DNA from 2 places in the Lachnospira eligens ATCC 27750 genome. Region 1 is predicted to be linked to the other one. Evidence: predicted binding sites of a transcription regulator. Region 1 holds the regulator's gene; the other holds the start of a gene.
The links. Region 1 encodes HrcA, which represses chaperone genes, less so after heat shock. Its sites were predicted from a motif close to TGTTAGCACTCNNNNNNNNNGAGTGCTAACA; they were not measured.

Region 1 (4,214 bases):
TGTGCTTGAAAGTTCCTTCTTAGCCTTCTCAGCTGCTTCCTTAAGTCTCTGAAGAGCCATTGTATCCTTAGAAAGGTCAACGCCTTCCTTAGCCTTGAAATCATTTAACATATACTGTGTAACAGCATTATCGAAATCATCACCACCAAGCTTGTTATTACCAGCTGTAGCAAGAACTTCAATTACACCATCACCGATTTCGATAATAGACACATCGAATGTACCACCACCTAAATCGTAAACCATAATCTTCTGCTCATGCTCATTATCAAGACCATAAGCTAAAGCAGCTGCTGTAGGCTCGTTGATAATACGCTTTACATCAAGACCTGCAATCTTACCAGCATCCTTAGTAGCCTGACGCTGTGCATCGTTGAAGTAAGCAGGAACTGTTATAACTGCCTCTGTAACCTTCTCACCAAGATAATTCTCTGCATCTGACTTTAACTTCTGTAAAATCATAGCTGAGATTTCCTGTGGAGTATATTTCTTTCCATCAATCTCAACCTTGTAATCTGTACCCATATGTCTCTTGATAGAAGAGATTGTCTTATCAGCATTAGTAACTGCCTGACGCTTTGCAGGATCACCTACAAGTCTCTCTCCTGTCTTTGAAAATGCAACTACTGAAGGAGTAGTTCTTAAACCTTCTGCGTTAGCGATAACAACTGGCTTACCACCTTCCATTACAGCTACGCAAGAATTAGTTGTACCTAAATCAATACCAATAATCTTTCCCATGATAAAATGTCCTTTCTATAATTAAATTGATTAATACCTTGTGTTACATATGCTTTCTGGCTTATCGCTAGTTAGCAACCTTGACCATGCTGTGTCTTATAACCTGGTCTCTGTATGTGTAGCCCTTCTCAAACTCTTCAACTACGATGTTCTCTCCAACTGAATCATCCTCGACATGCATTACTGCATTGTGGAAATCTGGATTGAACTCACCGCCTAAAGCTTCAATAGGCTTAACATCTGCATCCTCAAGCATCTTTAAAAGCTGCTTGTGAACCATATCCATTCCCTTAGCGAATGGAGTTTCAAGTTCCTCATCTGTCACACTCTTAAATCCTCTGTCGAAATTATCAACAATAGGTAAAAGCTTCTTAATGATATCTGAGGCTCCCATCTCGAACATAGTAGATTTCTCTTTCTCTGTTCTCTTTCTGAAATTATCAAACTCAGCCATCTGCCTCTTTACTCTGTCCTGAAGTTCTTCTATAACTGCATCCTTAGGATCTTTCTTCTTAGAGCTCTCAGTGCTCTCATCCTGTGCCTCGGCCTTGTCTGATTCATCAGCTTCACATGTATTCTGACTTTCATCAGCCTTACATTCTGATTCGCAGTTGCAGGCTTCTTCTTTCTTAGCATCAGTCTCCTGATTCTTTACTTCATCCTGAACTGTCTCTTCTGATTTCTTTTTCTTTACATCCTTTGACACTTCAATACCAACCTTTCCTAAGTTTTCTTAAATACATCATCCAAATGCGTCTGCATCTCTTTTAAGGTATCAACAACCTTTTCATAATCCATACGCTTCGGTCCAATAATACCAATTGTTCCCTTCATTCCATCCTGCAATTCATATGTGGCTGTTACCACACTACAGTCCTTCATGGACTCAACCGGTGTTTCATTTCCTATATATACCTGAATGCCGTGGTTATCATCTTCAGTCTTATCTGAATCATCCTTGTCATTAACAAGTCCAGACAAGCCCTGTTTTTCCTCCAAGGCATATATAAGCTCACTTGCTTTCCCGGAATCACTAAGCTCCGGATACTTGAATATGTTAGTTGCGCCGCTTGTGTATATCTTCAGGTCGTCAGCCTTACTTATAGTCTCAACAATCGCGTCTAACACTTCTTTAACAATACCCATATGCTCACCTGCCTGGCTCTCCATCTTGGATATAAGTCCCAGATGCATTTCCTGCAATGTAAGACCTGTGAGTGTTGTATTAAGAAGAAGATTAAGCTTCAGAAGATTCTCTGGTGAAATATCCTCGCTGATAGTTATAACCTTGTTCCTTATAAGATTACCTTCCATAACAATAACAGCAAGAAGCTTATTCGGTTCAAGCTGTGAAAGCTGAACAAATCTTAACTTATTACCAGTTACCTTAGGAGTTGTTATCATCGTGGCATAATTAGTATTATTCGCCAGAACCTTTGCTACATTCTGAAGAAGCTCCTCTACTCTGTCTACCTTCTCTGATAAGGCATCCTTCATAGAATCAAGTTCTTTCTCTTTATCACCAACCTGCTGTTCTCTTAAGGATATCTCTTCCTCTTTCTGGGCCATTAAATCGTCAACATATAATCTGTAACCCTTATCAGTTGGAATTCTTCCAGCAGAGGTATGTGGCTGTACAATGTAGCCAAGCTCTTCTAAGTCTGCCATCTCATTCCTTATAGTTGCTGAACTTAGCTGTAAGTCAGTCAGCTTGGAAATCGTTCTTGAGCCAACCGGTTCTCCGGTATCAAGATAATTCTGAATAACAGCTTTAAGTATCTTAACCTTACGGTCATCCAGTCGTCCATCCGTCTCCATGGCATCCTCTCCTTTCATCTTGTTAGCACTCATCAGATTGGAGTGCTAATATCGATACATTTAAGATATCACTACCCTTTCGTGATGTCAACAATAATATTTCTTTTTTCTATAAATAATTTATAAATTTATTGAACAGAATCTTAACATACTATATAATTCAGCTATAAATATCATTATTATATATAGAGATATTTACCAAGGAGTTATAATGAAAAAACACAGTTCAAAAAAAACATTTTTAAAGATTCTGCTTATACTTTCTCTTATCGCTGCATCTGTTACAATATCATCATTCCTTATCAATATGAAAAATTCTTCTCCTGATAATGTAAGTATTAACATAACACCAGTTGGGACTATTTCATCGGATGATTTATCGCGTGGAGAAGTTAATAATTCTGACAGTTCACAGGATAATAATAAAAATAATAATCCAGAGGATTCTTATAAAGATTTTCACAATACAATTCATTCTGAAAATGAACTGAAAGAACTACTGACATCTGGAAGAAAAGCGTATATAGATAATTTTCCGTGTCTGAATCAGTTACCGGAGCTTCCTACCGGCTGTGAAGTCACATCTCTCACTATGGTTCTTAACTATCTTGGATATGATGCTGATAAGACAGACCTGGCTGCTAATTATTTAAAAAAAGAAGACTACCCTGCTGCCAATCCTAACACAGCTTTTGTAGGAACACCTTTTGATAAATCATCATACGGCTGCTATGCTCCAGTTATTACAGATTGTGCTAATCTGTATGGTGCCCATGCCATTAATATATCTGGAGCCTCAATCGACCAGCTCTGCCAGTATGTTGAAAATGGACAGCCTGTTATTGTGTGGGCAGCTATGAATATGAATTCTATTGATTATGGTTCTTCTGTATGGATTGCTAAGGATGGTCAGCTTGTTATCTGGCCCGGTATGGAACACTGCCTGGTTATGATTGGATTTGATGCATCAGCAGATGAAGTATACACGGCTGATCCTCTGTTAGGAGAAATAAAAACATATAAATTTTCTGTATTTTATCAAAGATGGCTTGAACTTGGCTGTCAGGGAGTAATTGTTGACAGATAAATAAAAAAACTCCGGACCATCATCACACGGTCCGGAGATTTTTATTTTCTTATAATATTAGATTCCAAGAATCTTCTTAACTTCATCACACATCTTATCAGAATCACATACAGTATCATGAAGAACTGGTGCTGTTCTGATTTCTTCAATTGCGTTAGGAACTTTGACATTGCTTATCTTGCTAAGCTCATCTACAAGTTCGAAGTCTCCCATTGAATCATACTTAGAATCAATAGCATTCATAACACTTCTTGTAAACTTATATGGGCTTGCTGTTGAAGCAATAACTGTTTTAGTTGTATCGCCAGTTTCCTTTCTGTACTTATCATATACAGTTGCAGCAACTGATGTATGTGTATCGATTACATATCCGCAATCTTCATATATCTTCTTGATTGTAGCAGCGTCCTCTGCCTCTGTAGCATAATTGCCATAGAAGTCAGCTAACTGTGCTTTCATATCATCTGTAATCTTGTATTTTCCTTCTGACTTTAATGATGCCATAAGCTCTGCATTCTTAGCTGCATTATTGCCGGCAATTCTGTATATAAGTCTCTCAAGGTTGCTT
Region 2 (4,214 bases), 110 kb from region 1:
ATAACTCTCTTGTGGAGCTGTTCATCAAGATTAAGAGTTTTCTGTCTTTCAGACTCACTTAACTTGCTAACCGGAATACCAGTCCATCTTGATATAATCTTGGCAATCTCTTCCTCAGTAACACTTTCATGAACAAGACTCATATCTCTATTACTTGACTTCTTCTCAGCTTCTTCCAAAGCCTTCTGTGCCTGTGGAAGTTTACCATACTGAAGTTCTGCTGCCTTATTAAGATCATATTCTCTCTTAGCCTGTGCTATCTGGGTATTAATCTGGTCAATCTCTTCCTTTAACTTGCTTACCTGGTCAACAGAAGATTTCTCGCTGTCCCATTTAGCTTTCTGGATATTGAAATCAGACCTTAATTCAGATAATTCCTTCTGTAATGCATCAAGTCTTTCCTTACTGAGGTTATCTGTCTCTTTCTTAAGAGCAGCCTCCTCAATCTCAAGCTGCATAATCTTTCTTCTCTTCTCATCAAGTTCGGCAGGCATTGAATCAAGTTCAGTCTTAATCATTGCACATGCCTCATCTACAAGGTCAATAGCCTTATCTGGCAGGAATCTGTCTGAAATATATCTGTCTGACAAAGTAGCTGCACTTACAAGTGCGCCATCTGTAATCTTAACTCCATGGAACACTTCATATCTGTCCTTAAGACCTCTAAGGATTGAGATAGTATCCTCAACTGTAGGCTCATCAACCATAACCGGCTGGAATCGTCTTTCAAGTGCCGGGTCTTTCTCAATATACTCTCTGTGCTCATCAAGAGTTGTAGCACCTATACAATGAAGTTCACCACGGGCAAGCATTGGCTTTAACATATTACCTGCGTCCATAGCACCTTCTGTCTTACCTGCACCGACAATAGTGTGAATTTCATCAATAAACAGAATTATCTGTCCTTCAGATTTCTTAACCTCGTCAAGTACAGCCTTAAGTCTTTCCTCGAATTCACCACGATACTTTGCACCTGCAACAAGTGCGCCCATATCCAGTGCAAAAAGCTTCTTATCCTTTAAGCCTTCTGGAACATCACCTCTTACAATTCTCTGTGCAAGTCCTTCAACAACTGCTGTTTTACCAACACCTGGCTCACCAATAAGAACCGGATTGTTCTTAGTCTTACGGGAAAGAATTCTTATTACATTTCTTATTTCATTATCTCTTCCGATAACCGGATCAAGTTTTCCATCCTTGGCTCTTTCTACAAGGTCTGTAGCATATTTGCTAAGAGTATCATAAGTTGCCTCCGGATTATCCGAAGTAACACTCTGGTTACCTCTTACTGTCGCAAGGGCTGACAGGAATGATTCCCTGTTAATTCCATATGTCTTAAAAAGCTGCTTTATACCCTTGTTAGGTGCTGCAATCATCGCAAGCATAAGATGCTCAACAGAAACATATGCATCCCCCATTCTCTTTGCTTCATCTTCAGCATTTACTAAAACCTTATTAAGATCATTGCTTACATAAAGCTGTACATTTCCTGAAACCTTATTCTTCTGGCTAAGTAAAGTCTCAATATTCTTAATAAATGTGTCCTTATCAATTCCCATCTTCTCTATCAGGCTCGCGATAAGACTATCTTCTATAGTTAAGAGACTGTACAGAAAATGTTCCTGATCAATCTCCTGATTACCATAATCGTAGGCAATCTTCTCGCACTGGTTAACAGCCTCAATAGACTTCTGTGTAAACTTATTAATGTTCATACGATTACCTCCTTCTATTACAATGAATGCTTAACTTCACTGTTTATCTATTGTTTTCCTCTTACAATTGATGTTATACATCTCATTGTTAGCACTGTCAAGAGGTGAGTGCTAATGAATTTATTAAAAAAATATAAAGCCAGCAAAATACTGGCTTTACACTATAATAAATAATTAAATTATATATTTTTATCGCTTTATGTACCTTATCAATCTGATATAAGCAGCACAGAAACATCATTAACATTTGTTCCCGTAGGACCTGTTATAATAAGCCCCTCTGTTAGTTTCAATGCATTATAAGCATCATTATTCTTAAGCACTTCAAATATATCTATTCCTTTATTCTTTAAGACTCCTGCTGTATCACCATCGCTATATCCACCTGCCGCATCCGTAGGTCCGTCTGTTCCATCGCTGCCTATACTGAATACTGCTGCATTTGACATTCCCTTAATACCTTCTGCTGCTGATAATGCAATCTCCTGATTTCTTCCGCCTTTACCATGTCCGGTAATATTAACAACAGTTTCTCCGCCTGCTATGTATGCCAGCTTCTTTCCTGACTTACAATGTGTCTTTGCTATAGATGCAAGAAAACTTCCGGCTTCTTTTGCCTGACAGCATAGCTGGTCAGTAAGCATTACTGGTTCATATCCATACTGTAAGCACTCTCTTGAAACTGCACTGCATAATTCACGCACACTTCCATTAATAAATGTTGTTACGTTATCAAGTTTCTTTGGAGTTTCAATATCCATCAGTTTATTAGCCATCTCACTAAGATTCAGATTATATTTTTCTACAATATGTTTTGCTTCTTCACATGTTGTTGTATCTGCACATGCCGGACCTGAAGCAATCATATCCAGTGGGTCACCAAGTATATCTGATAATACTATTGATAATACATGCGCCGGTTCACATAATTTTGCAAACCGTCCGCCCTTTACTTCTGATAAGCGTTTTCTTATCGTATTAATCTCAACAATATCTGCACCGCATGCAAGTAACTGATTAGTTATATCCTGCAATTCTTCTCCTGTAATCTTCGGCTTCTCAAATAAAGCACTTCCTCCACCTGAAAGAAGAAAAAGCACTGTATCATTCTTATTGAGTCCGCTTACCATCTCAATAGCTGCCTGTGTTGCTTTAAATGAATTCTCATCTGGAACAGGGTGGCCTGCCTCAAAACATTCTATTCTTTCAATCGGCTCTTTTACATGTCCATACTTCGTTATTACAATTCCTTCATTTATTCTGTCTCCCAGACAGTCACTTGCCGCCTTTGCCATCTGCCATGCGGCTTTTCCTACTGCTACAAGAATAACTTTTCCATCAAATTTCCTGTCATTAAGTGTTTTCTTAACTGCTTCATCCGGAAGAACTGCTTTAATTGCCGCATCAATTATATTGTCTGCAACCGCTCTTAATTCTTTATTCATAAGATTCTCCTTCCTGACATTATAATAACCTGTCAACAACATTTATAATTTTGTGTCTGCCAGTTTTTCATAATAATGTATAATTGCACTGTGGTCGCTGCTTCCATCTCCATTATTATGCAGATACTGCATTATTTCCTGAACCTGTGCCGTCATCGGTACTGGAGCTCCAACACTATGAGCACACTCAAGTGCATTATTCAAATCTTTAATATGCAAATCTACTCTGAATCCTGGTTCAACATTGTCCTCTATCATCATTGGAACTTTGGCATTCATAACAGTAGACCCTGCTAGTCCGCCTTTTATTGCCTCAAATACACGCTCAGGGTCTACTCCGGCTTTTTTTGCCAGAATGAAGCTTTCAGAAACTGCCTGGATATTACATGCAACAATTATCTGATTGGCAAGTTTTGTTGTATTTCCTGCTCCAAGTTCACCACATCTTGTAACTGATGAACCCATATGTGTAAGAATCTGTTTATACTTATCAAATGTTTTCTCATCTCCACCAACCATAAATGCAACTGTTCCATCTATTGCTTTAGGTTCTCCTCCTGACACAGGTGCATCAAGCATATCAATTCCTTTTTCTTTTAATACATCACCAATATATCTGCTGTCGACAGGATTAATTGAACTCATATCTATAAAACATGTTCCTTTTTTCATATAACCCGCAATACCATTTTCCCCAAGCATTACATCCTTTACCTGAGGACTGTTTGGAAGCATTGTTATAACCACATCACTTTCCATGCCAATCTGTTTTAAATCACCACTTCTCGCACCTGCCTGTACAAGTTCATCGACATTTTCCTTATGATGGTCATTAACAATCAATGTGTATCCAGCTCTGCAAAGATTCTTTGCCATCGGTTTTCCCATTATTCCCAATCCAACAAAGCCTATAACCATATATAATCCTCCTGATATTGTTCTAAATGTATTGTTATTATAACCTTTCTTTTATATAATAATGCGACCATACTGATAAGTCCATATAGTTCTCATAAGTATAGCCGCATTATGTAACATTTATATTATAAAATTA

Region 2: clpB (ATP-dependent chaperone ClpB) is a predicted target of HrcA. The motif match lies at 1,802-1,832, and genes of this name have one in related genera.

What each region holds. Positions count from the first base shown of each region.
Region 1 covers NC_012778.1:1,399,824-1,404,037, forward strand. The annotation lists gene dnaK (molecular chaperone DnaK) at 1-741, opposite strand, end outside; gene grpE (nucleotide exchange factor GrpE) at 809-1,447, opposite strand; gene hrcA (heat-inducible transcriptional repressor HrcA) at 1,465-2,559, opposite strand; gene EUBELI_RS06600 (C39 family peptidase) at 2,771-3,646, shown strand; gene thrC (threonine synthase) at 3,704-4,214, opposite strand, start outside.
Region 2 covers NC_012778.1:1,291,679-1,295,892, forward strand. The annotation lists gene clpB (ATP-dependent chaperone ClpB) at 1-1,715, opposite strand, end outside; gene EUBELI_RS06115 (glycerate kinase type-2 family protein) at 1,925-3,160, opposite strand; gene garR (2-hydroxy-3-oxopropionate reductase) at 3,203-4,078, opposite strand; gene EUBELI_RS06125 (GntP family permease) at 4,204-4,214, opposite strand, start outside.